DNA from 2 places in the Methylobacterium sp. J-072 genome. Region 2 is predicted to be linked to the other one. Evidence: predicted binding sites of a transcription regulator. Region 2 holds the regulator's gene; the other holds the start of a gene.
The links. The regulator HrcA, encoded in region 2, represses chaperone genes, less so after heat shock. The targets are predictions, from matches to a motif close to GTTAGCACTCNCNNNNNGNGAGTGCTAAC.
Positions count from the first base shown of each region.

Region 1 (3,806 bases), on a different contig from region 2:
CGTTGAAGCCGTAGGTCTCCGAAGAGGTGTTGTCGGTGATCTTGCCGACGACGATCGAGCCTTCGACGCCCGCGTTCTGGGCAATCTGACGGATCGGCGCCTCAAGGGCCTTCAGCACGATCTTGATGCCGGCCTGGACGTCCGGAACGTCGGACTTCAGCTCGGCGACCGCCTTCTTGGCGCGCAGCAGCGCGGTGCCGCCGCCCGGGACGATACCCTCTTCCACCGCAGCGCGGGTGGCGTTGAGGGCGTCGTCGACGCGGTCCTTCTTCTCCTTGACCTCGACCTCGGTCGCGCCGCCGACGCGGATCACCGCGACGCCGCCCGCGAGCTTGGCCAGACGCTCCTGGAGCTTCTCGCGGTCGTAATCCGAGGTGGTCTCCTCGATCTGCGCCTTGATCTGCGAGATCCGGCCCTCGATGTCCGCCTTCTCGCCGACGCCGTCGATGATCGTGGTGGTCTCCTTCTCGATCCGCACCCGCTTGGCGCGGCCGAGCATCGTGAGCGTCACGTTCTCGAGCTTGATGCCGAGATCCTCGGCGATCATCTGGCCCTTCGTGAGGATCGCGATGTCTTCCAGCATCGCCTTGCGGCGATCACCGAAGCCCGGCGCCTTCACGGCCGCGACCTTCAGGCCGCCGCGGAGCTTGTTGACGACGAGGGTGGCGAGCGCCTCGCCCTCGATGTCCTCGGCGATGATCAGCAGCGGCTTGCCGGTCTGGACCACGGCCTCGAGCACCGGCAGCATCGCCTGCAGCGAGGACAGCTTCTTCTCGTGGATCAGGATGTACGGATCCTCGAGCTCGGCGACCATCTTCTCCGCGTTGGTGATGAAGTACGGGGAGAGATAACCACGGTCGAACTGCATGCCCTCGACGACGTCGAGCTCGGTCTCGGCGGTCTTGGCCTCCTCGACCGTGATCACGCCCTCGTTGCCGACCTTCTGCATGGCGTGGGCGATCATCTCGCCAATCTCCTTGTCGCCATTGGCGGAGATCGTGCCGACCTGGGCGACCTCGTCGGAGGTCGAGACCTTCTTGGCGCGGGCGACGATGTCCTTCACGGCGGCGGCGGTGGCGAGGTCGATGCCGCGCTTCAGATCCATCGGGTTGATGCCGGCGGCGACGTACTTGGCGCCCTCGCGGACGATCGCCTGGGCCAGCACGGTCGCGGTGGTGGTGCCGTCACCGGCGATGTCGTTGGTCTTCGAGGCCACTTCGCGCACCATCTGGGCGCCCATGTTCTCGAACTTGTCGGCGAGCTCGATCTCCTTGGCGACGGTGACGCCGTCCTTGGTGATGCGCGGGGCGCCGAAGCTCTTCTCGATCACGACGTTGCGGCCCTTCGGGCCCAGCGTCACCTTCACCGCGTCGGCGAGGATGTCGACGCCGCGCAGCATCTTATCGCGGGCGTCGGCGGAGAAACGAACGTCTTTCGCTGCCATGGTTTGCCTCTTGTGGTTGGATTGAACCCCAAGGCCTCGGACGGCCTCAAAGGGCTGGGACGGGTGATCCGATCAGAGGGCGACGACGCCCATGATGTCGGATTCCTTCATGATCAGGAGGTCCTGACCGTCGATCTTGACCTCGGTGCCGGACCACTTGCCGAACAGGACGCGGTCGCCGGCCTTGACGTCGAGCGCGTTGACGCGGCCCTGCTCGTCGCGCGCGCCGGGCCCGACGGCGACGATCTCGCCCTCTTGCGGCTTCTCCTTGGCGGTATCCGGAATGATGATGCCGCCCTTGGTCTTCTCCTCGCTCTCGATGCGACGAACGACCACGCGGTCGTGCAGCGGACGGAACTTCATGAGCTGCCCTCTTGCTTCAAGTCTGCAGTTGGCGTTGATGCGGCCGGCGAGGCCGCCTCCGAGCCGGACTGTTAGCACTCTGTCTTGGCGAGTGCCAATGACGGCGGCGAGATAGCCCTCGCGCGGTTTCGAGTCAATGCTGTCGCACCCGCCCGCGACCGTGCGATGACGGGGCATCGGCCCCATTTTCCCCCATGGATAACGCGTTTTCATGCTGAGCCTGCACGGACCCGAGGGCGCGGTGACGCCCGACCCGGGCGGCCCGATCCCCGGCAACGCCGTCTGGCTCGACCTCAAAGATCCGAGTTCCGAGGAGGCCGCCGCCGTCGAGGCCGCGACGGGCCTGCGCGTGCCCTCTCGGGCCGCCCTGTCGGAGGTGGAATCCTCCAGCCGGCTGCGGCGGGTGAAGGGCGGCCTGTCGCTGTCGACGCCGATGATCACCTTCGAGCGCAGCGACTCGCAGCTGAAGCCGCTGGGTTTTCTCCTGTCGAAGGACCACCTCGTCACCATCCGGTTCCACGACCTGCGCGCGATCGACTCCTCCGAGAAGCGGATCGCCGACGGCGACGGCAGCGTGACCCCGAGCGAGATCTTCCTGGTGATCCTGGAAGAGCTGGTCGACAGCCTCGCCGACGCCCTGGAGGACATGGCCACCGAACTCGACCAGCTCTCCACCCGAATCTTCGACTTCGACGTGCGCGGCGCGAACCGGCGACGGCTGGAGAGCCCGCCGCCGCGCCGCCGCGATCTGGCGCTGCGGCGGATCCTGCGCGGGATCAGCAACCGCGGAAAGGTCTTGGGTAAGATCCGCGCCAGCCTGCTCGGGCTGGAGCGAATCGTGCCGTTCGTGTCGGCCGCCTGCGACGGCCTGGGGTTGCCCGAGGACGGACGCTTCGAGACGATCCGGCGGGATATCGACTCCCTGGACGAGTTCGAGACGCGGCTTGCAGAGAACGTCCAGTTCCTCCTCGACGCGACGCTGGGGCTCATCAACATCGAGCAGAACAACGTTTTCCGCGTGCTCACGGTCGTGTCGGTGGTGGGCGTGCCGCCGACGCTGATCGCGTCGATGTACGGCATGAATTTCAAGCACATGCCGGAGCTGGACTGGGCCTACGGCTATCCCTACGCCCTCGGTCTGATCTTATTCAGCGCTCTGGCGCCGATCGTTTATTTCCGGATACGCGGGTGGTTCTGATATTCGCCAATCAATACAGACCGGTCCAAGTGATTGAAGGGTCAAGAACCAAATACACGTTTCATCGGCTATAGATCTTCGGATTGAATATCTTTCTGCGTATCCAATATTGCGGAAACTATCGAAACGCCGCCAAATTAGTCGAAAATTAACGCCGTCTCGGATACGTGCTTAATCGAGCAGCGTGGGCACTAAAATGTTCAAAAGATCCGTATATAGCGAGTCGCAGGCCAAGCTGGACGCCCTGGATCGATCGCTGGCGATCATCGAATTTTCGATGGACGGCAAGGTCATCGCCGCAAACCAGAATTTTCTGGATCTGATGAAGTACTCCTTGGCGGATGTACACGACAAGCATCATCGTATTTTCGTCGATGCCGCCTATGCTCAGAGCACTGAATACGCGGAGTTCTGGGCGAAGCTGAAAGGCGGCCACTACGTCACCGGCGAGTTCCTGCGACTCGGCAAGGATGGCGCGGAGGTCTGGCTGGAAGCGACCTACAATCCCATCCTCGACGCCCGCGGCCAGCCGGTGAAGGTGGTCAAGTTCGCCTCCGACATCTCGGCCAAGAAGAACCAGATCGACCGCCTGATGTCGATGATCGACAATATGCCGGTCGCGGTGATGACGGCCGATCCGCGCAACGAGTTCAAGATCAATTACCTGAATGCCACCTCGCGCCGGACCCTCGGGCCGCTCGAGCAGTATCTGCCGATCAAGGTCGATCAGATGCTCGACCATTCGTTCGACGTGTTCCACAAGAACCCGCATCATCAGCGCACCATGCTGGCCGATGCGAG
Region 1 is NZ_JAKSYK010000192.1:172,005-175,810, reverse strand. It holds gene groL (chaperonin GroEL) at 1-1,444, opposite strand, end outside; gene groES (co-chaperone GroES) at 1,517-1,807, opposite strand; gene MKK67_RS24570 (CorA family divalent cation transporter) at 2,019-3,005, shown strand; gene MKK67_RS24565 (methyl-accepting chemotaxis protein) at 3,202-3,806, shown strand, end outside.
Region 1: groES (co-chaperone GroES) is a predicted target of HrcA. The motif match lies at 1,878-1,906, and genes of this name have one in related genera.

Region 2 (3,806 bases):
CAGCCCCTCCCCCTTCTGCCAATCGACCCCGTGCTTCTCCTCGGCGCTCATCTCGCCGAAGGTCCGGTCATGACCGTCCGGCTGGAAGATCGGATCGTAGCCGAAGCCGGCCTCGCCACGCGGCGGAACGAGCGCGCCGAACACGCGGCCCTCGAACAGCTCGGTGTGGCCGTCCGGCCAGGCGAGCACGAGGGCGGAGACGAAATGCGCCTTCCGGTTCGTCGCCGCGCGCTGTTCCAGCTCCGAAAAAATCCGCGCCATCGCGCCGGAAAAGTCCTTGGCCGGGCCGGCCCAGCGGGCGGAGAAGATGCCCGGCGCCCCGTCGAGCGCGTCGACGCACAGGCCGGAATCATCGGCGAAGGCCGGCAGCCCGGTCGCCTTGGCGGCGGCATGCGCCTTGATGGCGGCGTTCTCGGAGAACATCGTGCCGGTCTCGTCGGGCTCGGGCAGGCCGAGCTCGCCGGCCGAGACCGCCTCGATCCCGAACGGCGCCAGGAGTTCGCGCATCTCCGTGAGCTTGCCGGCATTGTGGGTGGCGATAACCACCTTGCCGGTCAGCCTGCGGTTGCCGCTCCGCTGTGGGCTCACGCGATCGCCTCCTTCTGGAGCGCCACAAGCCGGTCGGTACCGGCGCGGGCGAGACGCAGCAATTCGAGGAGCTGCTCTTCGGAGAACGGCTCCATCTCGGCGGTGCCTTGCACCTCGACGATGCCGCCCCTGCCGGTCAGCACGAAGTTGGCGTCGGTCTCGGCTGCCGAATCCTCGGCATAGTCGAGGTCGAGCACGGGCGTGTTCTTGTACAGGCCGCAGGACACGGCGGCGACATGGTCGCGCAGCGGGTCCACCGAGATGATCGAGCGGGTGCGCATCCAGGCGAAACAATCGTAGAGTGCGACCCAGGCGCCGGTGATCGCGGCGGTGCGAGTGCCGCCATCGGCCTGGATCACGTCGCAATCGACCGTAACCTGGCGCTCGCCCATAGCGGGGAGGTTCGTCACCGCCCGGAGCGAGCGGCCGATCAGGCGCTGGATCTCCTGGGTGCGGCCCGAGGGCTTGCCCGAGTTGATCTCGCGCCGGGTCCGGTCGTGCGTCGCGCGCGGCAACATGGCATACTCGGCCGTGATCCAGCCCTTGCCGGAGCCGCGCAGCCACGGGGGACCGCGCTCCTCGAGGGAGGCGGTGCAGAGCACGCGGGTGTTGCCGAAGCTGACCAGGCACGAGCCCTCGGCGTAGCGCGAGACCGCGCGCTCCAGGGTGACGGGCCGCAGCTCGTCGGCGGCGCGCTTCGAAGGCCTCATCGCGGGCCCTTTCTGATGAGAGAGTGAGGGCCGGGCTCTTAGGCCGCCGGGCCGGCGCGGGCAAGCATCGCCGCAAGGATTGCTCCCCGGACACCGGGCGGACATGATCGCACGACAGGATGACCGCGTGACCGACCCGAACACCCCCTTTCCGCTCGATCCTTCGATGCAGGCTCTCGCCGCCCTCAACGAGCGCGCCCGCGAGATCTTCCGGCAGATCGTCGAGAGCTACCTCACGACTGGCGAGCCGGTGGGATCGCGCAACCTGGCGCGCATCCTTCCCATGGCGCTGTCGCCGGCCTCGATCCGCAACGTCATGGCGGATCTGGAGCATTCCGGCCTGATCTTCGCGCCCCACACCTCGGCCGGCCGCCTGCCGACCGAGCTCGGCCTGCGCTTCTTCGTCGACGCCATGCTCGAACTCGGCGATGTCGGCCAGGAGGAGCAGGCCCGGATCGAGGCGGAGATGCGCGCCGCCGCCTCCGGGCACACCTTCGATTCGGCGCTGGCCGCAGCCTCGACCATGCTGTCGGGCATCTCCCGCGGGGCCGGCGTGGTGCTGACCACCAAGGCGAACGTGCACCTCAAGCATATCGAGTTCGTCCGCCTCGATCCGGCCCGGGCCCTGGTGGTGCTGGTCTCGGATGACGGCTCGGTGGAGAACCGGCTGGTCGACCTGCCGCCGGGCCTACCCGCCGGCGCGCTCCAGGAAGCGACGAATTTCCTCAACGCCCGCCTGCACGGCCGCACCCTCGGGACCCTGCGAGCCGAAATCGAGGCCGGACGCACCGCGATGAAGCGGGAGCTCGACGCGCTGACCGAGCGCCTGGTCGATGCCGGCCTGGCGACCCCGGTGGGCCCGAGCGAGGCCCGCCAGCTGATCGTGCGCGGCCAGGCGAACCTGCTCGACGACCTGCGCGCCGTCGAGGATCTCGAACGCATCCGCCTGCTGTTCAACGACCTGGAGACCCAGAAGGACGTCATCGACCTCCTGGCCCGGGCCGAGGGCGGCGAGGGCGTGCGGATCTTCATCGGCTCGGAGAACAAGCTGTTCTCGCTGTCCGGCTCGTCGCTGATCGCGGCGCCGTTCCGGGACGGGTCGCAGAAGATCGTCGGCGTCGTCGGGGTGATCGGCCCGACGCGGCTGAACTACGCCCGCATCGTGCCGATGGTCGACTACACCGCTCGCGTGGTCTCGAAGCTTCTCGACGGCGGGCGATGATAGCCCGGCTCAGGCGGCCCGGACGGTGTGCAGAAACCCGGCGACCTCCCGGGTGAGCTGCGCCGATTGCCGCGACAATTCGGAGGCCGCGGCCAGCACCTGATGGGCCGCCGCGCCGGTCTGCTCGGCCGCGTCGGCGACGCCGGTGATGTTGGTGGTGACCTCGTCCGTCCCGCCGGCGGCCTGGCCGACATTGCGGACGATTTCCTGGGTGGCCGCGCCCTGCTGTTCCACCGCAGCCGCCACCGCGCCGGTCACCTGGTTGAGGTCGCGGATGCGCGTGACGATGCCGCCGATCGCCTGGGCGGCGTGATCGGTCGAGCCCTGGATCCGGCCGATCAGGCCGGTAATCTCCTCCGTCGCCCGGGCGGTCTGCGCGGCCAGTTCCTTCACTTCGGAGGCGACGACGGCAAAGCCACGGCCCGCCTCGCCGGCGCGCGCCGCCTCGATCGTCGCGTTCAGGGCCAGGAGGTTGGTCTGGGCCGCGATGGTGGAGATCAGCCCGACCGCATCGCCGATCTTGGACACCGCCTGGGCCAGTTCCTGCACCAGTTGTCCGGTCTGGTCCGCCTCGCCGACCGCCGCTTGGGCGAGGCTCGCCGAGCCTTCGACCTGCCCTGCGATCTCCTGCACGCTGCTGCCGAGTTGCTGGGCGGCGGCTGCGACGGTGCGGACGTTGGTGGCGGCCTCCTCGGCCGCTGACGCGACGCTGGTCGATTGCGCCGCCGCCTGGGTCGCGCTCGCCGTCAGGGTCTGCGCCGTCGCCTCCAGCTCGGTGGCGGAGGATGAGACCATGCCGACGATGCTGCCCACCGCCCGCTCGAAGCCGTCGGCGAGCGCGATCATCGCGCGCTTGCGCTCGGCCGCGGCGGCTTCGTCGGCAACACGCTTCGCCTCGGCCTCGTCGCGGGCCTTCCGGGCGACCAGCGCCTTGATGCTCTCGACCGCGCGGCCGACCAGGCCGATCTCGTCGCTGCGCTTGGCCTCGGCGATCTCGGCATCGATTTCACCCTGGCTCATGCGCTGCAGCGCTTCGACGAGGCGGTTCAACGGACGCGACACGGTGACGGTCATCAGCCGGCCGACCACGAGACCGAGCACCAGCAGCGCGATGAGCGTCGCCGCCGCCAGCAGGAGGGCCAGACGATCGACCGGCGCGAAGGCCGCGGCCTTGTCGACCGAGAGAGCGACGAACCAGTCGATAGAGGCCGGCAGGTTGGGGACGCGGGCGAAGACCGTGAGCGTCGCCCGATCGCCCTCGCGGGTCTCGGACACCTGCTCGCCGA
Region 2 is NZ_JAKSYK010000026.1:58,035-61,840, reverse strand. It holds gene rdgB (RdgB/HAM1 family non-canonical purine NTP pyrophosphatase) at 1-588, opposite strand, end outside; gene rph (ribonuclease PH) at 585-1,298, opposite strand; gene hrcA (heat-inducible transcriptional repressor HrcA) at 1,465-2,520, shown strand; gene MKK67_RS01890 (methyl-accepting chemotaxis protein) at 2,530-3,806, opposite strand, start outside.